DNA from 2 places in the Rhizobium sp. BK312 genome. Region 1 is predicted to be linked to the other one. Evidence: predicted binding sites of a transcription regulator. Region 1 holds the regulator's gene; the other holds the start of a gene.
The links. The regulator PhoB, encoded in region 1, activates phosphate uptake and scavenging genes when phosphate is short. The targets are predictions, from matches to a motif close to TGTCATNNANCTGTCAT.
Positions count from the first base shown of each region.

Region 2: a site for PhoB is predicted at 2,275-2,291, ahead of FHT85_RS27985 (DUF47 family protein). Genes of this name have one in related genera too.

Region 1 covers NZ_JACHZP010000005.1:430,639-434,419, reverse strand. Annotated here, with positions in the region: gene FHT85_RS17020 (aspartate aminotransferase family protein) at 1-606, opposite strand, end outside; gene FHT85_RS17015 (GcrA family cell cycle regulator) at 1,031-1,567, shown strand; gene phoB (phosphate regulon transcriptional regulator PhoB) at 1,657-2,340, opposite strand; gene phoU (phosphate signaling complex protein PhoU) at 2,372-3,085, opposite strand; gene pstB (phosphate ABC transporter ATP-binding protein PstB) at 3,137-3,781, opposite strand, start outside.
Region 2 covers NZ_JACHZP010000013.1:85,439-89,219, reverse strand. Annotated here, with positions in the region: gene FHT85_RS27995 (LLM class flavin-dependent oxidoreductase) at 1-467, opposite strand, end outside; gene FHT85_RS27990 (inorganic phosphate transporter) at 610-1,614, opposite strand; gene FHT85_RS27985 (DUF47 family protein) at 1,614-2,231, opposite strand; gene FHT85_RS27980 (Ku protein) at 2,534-3,421, shown strand; gene ligD (DNA ligase D) at 3,424-3,781, shown strand, end outside.

The sequences.
Region 1 (3,781 bases):
CAGCCCGCGCAGGAATTCGTTGGTTGCCGGGCGGATACCGCCCTCGCCCTGCACCGGCTCGATCAGGATCGCAGCCGTCGCATCCGTGATGGCGGCACGCACGGCGTCAAGATCGCCGAACTGCACCTGGTCGAAGCCCGGTGCCTTCGGGCCGAAGCCTTCGATATATTTTTCCTGGCCACCAGCGGCGATCGTTGCGATGGTGCGGCCGTGGAAGGCGCCTTCGAAGGTGATGATATGGAACTTCTCGGGATGCCCCTTGGCGAATTGATAGCGCCGCGCAGTCTTGATGGCGCACTCCAGCGCCTCCGCGCCCGAATTGGTGAAGAACACCTTGTCGGCGAAGGTCACTTCCGTCAGCCGCTTCGACAGCTTCTCCTGGCCGGGCACCTCATAGAGGTTGGACAGGTGCCAGACCTTGTCGGCCTGCGCCTTCAGCTCGGCGACAAGATGGGGATGAGCATGACCGAGCGAATTGACCGCGACGCCGGCTGCGAAATCGAGGTAGCGTTCGCCATTCTCAGTGACCAGCCAGACGCCCTCGCCTCGCTCGAACCGCAGCGGAGCGCGCAAGTAGGTGTCGTAAAGCGGCGTGGTCTCGGCCATGGCCATATCTCCTGATCACAACTTTAAGGACCGATCGCTTCCATTTGATGAAACGGGTCCGAAAAAATCAAAAATGCCGCCTTGCGGCGGCTCGGGCACTATTGATGTTTTGCACCGCGATGTCAACAAAACTGCCGTTTTAGCAGGTGCGAGAAAAGGCTTGCCGGCAAAAGAGATGCGTCGGGCGGCGCCTATGGCAGAAATGCCACGCCCGGACAGCAAGTTGGGGAAAACCTCGAAATCGATTCCTCAAGATTCCCGCGACTCTTGTCACGGAGTCAGCCTCACACTAGGTTAAAAACCAATTGCTAGACTGCATGCGGCGGAACTAGTCACCACAATTTTAGAGCGTTTCGCGCCTCGATACCATGCGAGGCAATGGTGAGGGATTCTGCCATCGGAAACGCGACAGCGGAGACAGGGCATGAATTGGACAGACGAACGCGTCGAGAAGCTGAAAAAGCTATGGTCCGAAGGATTGAGCGCCAGCCAGATCGCTGCGCAGCTCGGTGGCGTGAGCCGTAATGCCGTTATCGGCAAGGTACATCGCCTGAACCTCCCCGGCCGAGCGAAGGCGGGCGGCACGACAACCGCAGCGCGCACGCCGAAGCGCAGCGCAGCGGCACCTCGCGCTGCGACCTACGGATCGCGCGTTGCTACCCGCACGGTGGTTGCCCGCCAGCAGGGCGCAACCATGCTGAAGGAAGAGATCGAGATCGATTCCGTCAACGAAATCCAATATCGCCCGGCATCGAACGTCGTCGTTCCGATCTCCCGCCGCCTCGGCCTGACGGAACTGACGGAGCGCACCTGCAAGTGGCCGGTCGGCGATCCGCTGAAGGACGATTTCCATTTCTGCGGCAATGAGAGCCCAGATTCATCGCCTTACTGCACCTACCATCAGCGCCTGGCCTACCAGCCGGTGCATGAACGGCGTAGGCCGGCCCAGCCGCGTGGCTGAGAGGCTTGATGACTGAGATAAAGAAACGGGCCCTTGAGGCCCGTTTTCTGTTTCCGCCGCTATGTTGATGCCTGATCGGGTATCCCCGCTCAGGCCTCCATGGAATAGCCCGCGCCGCGAACGGTGCGAATGACATCCTGCATATTGGAGAAATTGAGCGCCTTGCGCAGGCGGCCGACATGGACGTCGACCGTGCGTTCGTCGACGTAGATATCGTGACCCCATACGCCGTCGAGCAGCTGCGAACGCGAGAAGACGCGGCCCGGCGAGGACATCAGGAACTCCAGCAGGCGGAATTCCGTCGGCCCCAGCCGCACTTCGCGGCTCTTGCGGTGGACGCGATGGGTTTCGCGATCCAGCTCGATATCGCCGCAGCGCAGCACCGTGGAGAGAACCTCCGGGCGGGCACGCCGCAGCATCGCCTTGACGCGAGCCATCAGCTCCGGCGTCGAGAACGGCTTGACGACATAATCGTCCGCGCCGGTCGAAAGCCCGCGCACGCGCTCGCTTTCCTCGCCGCGGGCCGTCAGCATGATGATCGGCAGGCGCTCCGTCTCCGGCCGCATACGCAGCCGGCGGCAGAGCTCGATGCCCGATACGCCGGGGAGCATCCAGTCGAGGATCAGGAGATCGGGGATGCGCTCCTGGAGACGCAGCTCGGCCTCATCGCCTCTGAGGATCGTGTCGACCTCGAAGCCTTCGGCCTCAAGATTGTAGCGCAGCAGAACGCTGAGCGCTTCCTCGTCTTCTACAACAGCAACTCTCGGAACCATGCGCCTATGGTCTCCTTTCTTCGCTTTCGGATTATTCGGTCACTGCGCCGACGGTATTGGCGGTATCGTCCTTCGGGCGCTCGCCTTCCGGCTGCGCGCCCGTCGCCATGTAATAGATCGTCTCGGCGATGTTGGTGGCATGGTCGCCGATGCGCTCAATGTTCTTGGCGCAGAAAAGAAGATGCGTGCAGGTGGTGATGTTGCGCGGATCTTCCATCATGTAGGTCAGCATCTCGCGAAAGAGCGAGGTGTACATGGCGTCGATTTCCTCGTCGCGTTCGCGGATCGACACGGCCTTGTCCGGCGAGCGGGTCGCGTAGACATCCAGAACTTCCTTGAGCTGGCTCAGCGCCAGTTCGGAGAGATGCTCGATGCCGCGGGCGAGACGGCGCGGGACACCGGTGCCCTGGACGGCGATGACGCGCTTTGCGGTGTTCTTGCCGAGATCGCCGACGCGCTCCAGATCGGATGCGATGCGGATCGAGCCCATGATTTCACGCAGATCCGCCGCCATCGGCTGACGGCGGGCGATGGTAACGATCGCCTTGTCGCCGACTTCGCGCTCGGCATGGTCGAGAACGACGTCGTCGGAGATGACCTTCTGGGCCAGGGCAGCGTCGCTGTTGACCAGCGCGCGTACGCTGTCGCTAACCATCTGCTCTGCCAGGCCGCCCATTTCAGCAATGCGGCGCGTCAGGAACTTCAGGTCTTCGTCATAGGCAGAGAGAATGTGAGTGGAGACCATTTTTCTATCCTCAAGGTGAACTGTGTGAAATGAGCCGCGCGCCTGATATCATCAACCAAAACGGCCCATGATGTAATCCTGCGTGCGGAAATCGTCGGGATTGGTGAACATCTTATCGGTGTCGTTCTCCTCGACCAGGTGGCCGAGATGGAACATTGCGGTACGCTGCGAGACGCGGGCTGCCTGCTGCATGGAATGCGTCACGATGACGATGGTGAAATTCTCCCGCAGTTCGTGGATGAGATCCTCGACCTTGGCGGTTGCGATCGGATCAAGCGCCGAGCATGGCTCGTCCATCAGGATGACCTCCGGGCTGACCGCGACGGCGCGGGCGATGCACAGACGCTGCTGCTGACCGCCCGATAGGCTCGTGCCGGCATCATGGAGCCGATCCTTGACCTCGCCCCAGAGACCGGCCTTCTGAAGACTGCTCTCGACGATATGCTCGAGATCGGCCTTTGAGCGATGCAGGCCATGGATGCGCGGGCCGTAGGCGACGTTCTCATAGATGGACTTCGGAAATGGGTTGGGCTTCTGGAAGACCATGCCGACGCGGGCGCGCAACTCCACCACGTCGATGCTGTCGTCGTAGACATCCTGATCGTCGAGCGTGATCTTGCCGGTGACCCGGCAGGTCTCGATCGTATCGTTCATGCGGTTGAGGCAGCGCAGGAAGGTGGACTTGCCGCAACCGGA
Region 2 (3,781 bases), on a different contig from region 1:
AATTGATAGTAGCGGCCATCGAAGTCAAAGGCTTCACTCGACTGCCAGACGCGTCGCAGAATGCGGATATACTCCTCCTGCCGTTCGTAGCGCTGGCGCTTGTCAAGGAAATCACCTTCCTTGGCCTGCTCCTCATCGCTTCCGCCTGCGATGAAGTGAACCACCACACGCCCGCCGCTCAGCTGATCGAGCGTGGCGAGCGATTTTGCCGCGACGGTGGGATAGATCGTGTTCGGACGAAGGGCGATGATGATCTTGATATTCTTCGTGTGCGCCGCAACCGTTGCGCCGATGGTAAAGGGATCGAAGGAGGCGCTGTCGTAGGGAATAAGGGTATAGTTGAAGCCATAATCATCGAGCGAACGGGCATAGCGCTCTAGGAATTGCGGGTCGAGCGCGGGGTTTTCCAGAGGATTGAGCTCGGTCGAGGCATTCGGAAAAGTGACGCTGATGAATTCGGTCGGCATATCGATGTCCTATGGTTTCCTTCATCGGATTTGGACAGAATGCTAGCGTGACCCTCCGGCCTCAGAAAGACAGGTCGTTCTTTTTCTACTAAATTTATAGAATATTCGTGCTTAAGATGTCTTCAATCCTGAAGGCACAGTTCTATCCGACCCAATTCGTCATCCAATAGGTGAGTGCAGAGATAGCAGCCGCAGCCGGAAGGGTTATTACCCATGCGATGACAATATTGCCCGCCAATCCCCAGCGAACTGCGGAGACGCGCCGGGCAGCGCCGACACCGATGATAGCGCCCGTGATCGTATGGGTCGTCGAGACCGGGATGCCGAGCCATGTCGCGGCAAACAATGTCAAAGCACCGCCCGTCTCGGCACAGAAACCCTGCATTGGATTGAGCCTCGTGATCTTCGAACCCATCGTATGCACGATCCGCCAGCCGCCAAACAGCGTCCCGAGCGCCATCGCGGACTGACAGGACAATACGACCCAGAGGGGGACATGGAACTCCGCTCCGGTATGCCCCTGCGAATAGAGCAGAACGGCGATGATCCCCATCGTCTTCTGAGCGTCGTTTCCGCCATGACCAAGGGAATAGAGGGAGGCGGAGACAAATTGCAGCACACGGAAGGTGCTATCGACGGCGAAGGGCGTCTGGCGAATGAATATCCAAGTCACGCACAGCACGAGGAAAAGCGCGAGAACGAAGCCCAATAAGGGAGACATGACGATGGCGCCGGCCGTCTTCAGCAAGCCCGACCAAACAATGGCGCCCATGCCGATTTTAGCCAGGCCGGCGCCGACGAGGCCACCGACCAGTGCATGTGATGAACTTGATGGAATGCCGAATACCCAGGTCACGATGTTCCAGACGATCGCCCCCATCAGGGCAGCGAAGATGACCTGCGGCGTAACGATATTGGGATCGATGATGCCGGTGCCGAGGGTTTCGGCAACGTGAAGCCCAAAGAACAGGAAGGCGATAAAATTGAAGAATGCAGCCCACAGCACGGCATATTGCGGCCGCAGGACCCTGGTCGAGACGATGGTCGCAATAGAATTGGCGGCATCGTGCAGTCCGTTCAAAAAGTCGAAGAACAAGGCCACCGCGATGAGACCCGCCAGCAGCGGAAAAGCGAGGGTGGCCTCCATCAGACGTTCTCGATCACAATGCCGCTGATTTCATTGGCGACATCTTCGAACCGGTCGACGACCTTCTCCAGCTCGCCATAAATCTCGCTGCCAATGATATAGGCCATCGGGTTCGTTGCGCCATGGCGGCGAAAGAGATCCTTCAGGCCCTGCTCATGGAGTTCATCAGAACGCTCTTCGACATCAACAATTTCTTCGGTGAGCGCGCTGAGGCGGGAGGAATTGGCGCTCATGCGATCGAGAAGAGGAATTGCATCAGCCACCAGTTTTGCCGCCTGAACGATCGCGCCGCCCATTTCCTGCATGCCGGAATCGAAGCTATCCTGCTCGAACAGGCGGATTGTCTTGACCGTCTTGTGCATCATGTCGATCGCGTCGTCCATTGACATGATGAGATCCTTGATATCGCCACGGTCAAAAGGCGTGATGAAGCTGCGCCGTACCGCAAGCAAAACTTTGCGCGTGATGTCATCGGCCTCGTTCTCGAGTTCGACGATGCGTTTGCAGTGCTGCTCGGTATCTTTGCCGCTCAGCAGTTCGTTCAGGGCTTCCGCGGCGCTGACGATTGTACGGGAATGCCGGCCGAACAGATCGAAAAAGCGATCTTCCCGGGGCATCAATTTACGGAACCAATTCACTCTCGGCGCTCCGAACGTGTGTTGTCATAAATCCGTCATAAATGATGGAGGCCACCATGAAAAGCCGATGTGCCCGCGAAACCACGGTCTTCGACAGTCTCGCAAGAGTTGGGATGCCGATAGAGGTGCCACACCCAGACCTGGGCGATAGGTAAGAACCGTATATAGAGCGGGTCAAAATCGCCATGCGCTTCTGTCGGCTTCCCCAACAAAACAAGGACAACAGGGAACAATGACCGCCAGGTCCCGTTTGTTTCCTGTCGTCGACATGGAGTCCGCTGATGAGTGCGCGTGCGCAATGGAAAGGATATCTGAAGTTCGGGGAGGTCGGCTGCGCTGTTGCGCTCTATACGGCAGTTTCCACTTCCGAGCGGATTTCCTTTCACACGCTGAACCGAGCAACCGGCAATCGCGTCCGACGGGAATTCATAGATGCTGCGAGCGGGAAACCGGTGTCGCGCGAGGATCAGGTCAAAGGCTACGAACTCAACAAGGATGATTACATCGTTCTTGAGCCTGAGGAAATCGCCGCGGCGGTGCCGGAAAGCGACAAGGTCTTGCAGATAAAGGCCTTCATGGCATGCGACGACATTGATGACGTCTATTTCGACCGTCCATATTATCTCGCCCCTTCCACTCCTGCGAGCGAAGAGGCATTCGCATTGATCCGCGACGGAATGCGCAAGAAGCAGGTCGCTGCCATTGCCCAAACCGTTCTGTTTCGCCGCCTGCGAACCGTCATGATCCGTGCCCACGGCAAAGGGCTGATCGCGACGGTATTGAATTTCGACTACGAGGTTCGCTCGGCAAAAGAAGCCTTCGAGGATGTGCCCGATATGAAAATCAAAGGCGAAATGCTCGATCTCGCCAAGCACATCATCACCACCAAGAAAGGCAAATTCGATCCGAGCGAATTCGACGACCGCTATGAAGCAGCGCTTGCGGAGCTCGTAAAGGCCAAGATCGAGGGCAAGAAGATCCCGCAACGCAAGCCGGCAAAGGTCGCCAAGGTGACCGATCTCATGGAGGCTCTACGCCAGAGTGCCGGCATGAGTGGCCAAGGTAAGGCAAGCGCAAATGAACCCGCTAGGAAATCGGGCGCGGCCTCCCGCAAGACGGCCAAATCGCGAACGAAGTCTTCTTCGCGGCCGCAACGCAAGGCGAGCTGACGATGGCATTGGAGACCTACAACCGCAAACGCGATTTCAGCAAGACCACCGAGCCGAGAGGGCGAGCCGGCAGAAAAAAGATCGCGGTATCCGGCAACAGCTACGTCATTCAGAAACACGATGCGCGCCGGCTCCACTATGATTTTCGCCTCGAATTGGACGGGGTTTTGAAGAGCTGGGCCGTGACTAAGGGGCCGAGCCTGATAGCCGGCGAAAAGCGGCTGGCGGTGCAGACCGAAGATCACCCGCTGGAGTATGGTAATTTCGAAGGCACGATCCCCAAGGGCGAATATGGCGGCGGGACCGTCATCGTCTGGGACAAGGGCTCTTGGACGCCGCTTGGCGATCCCCATAAGGGCC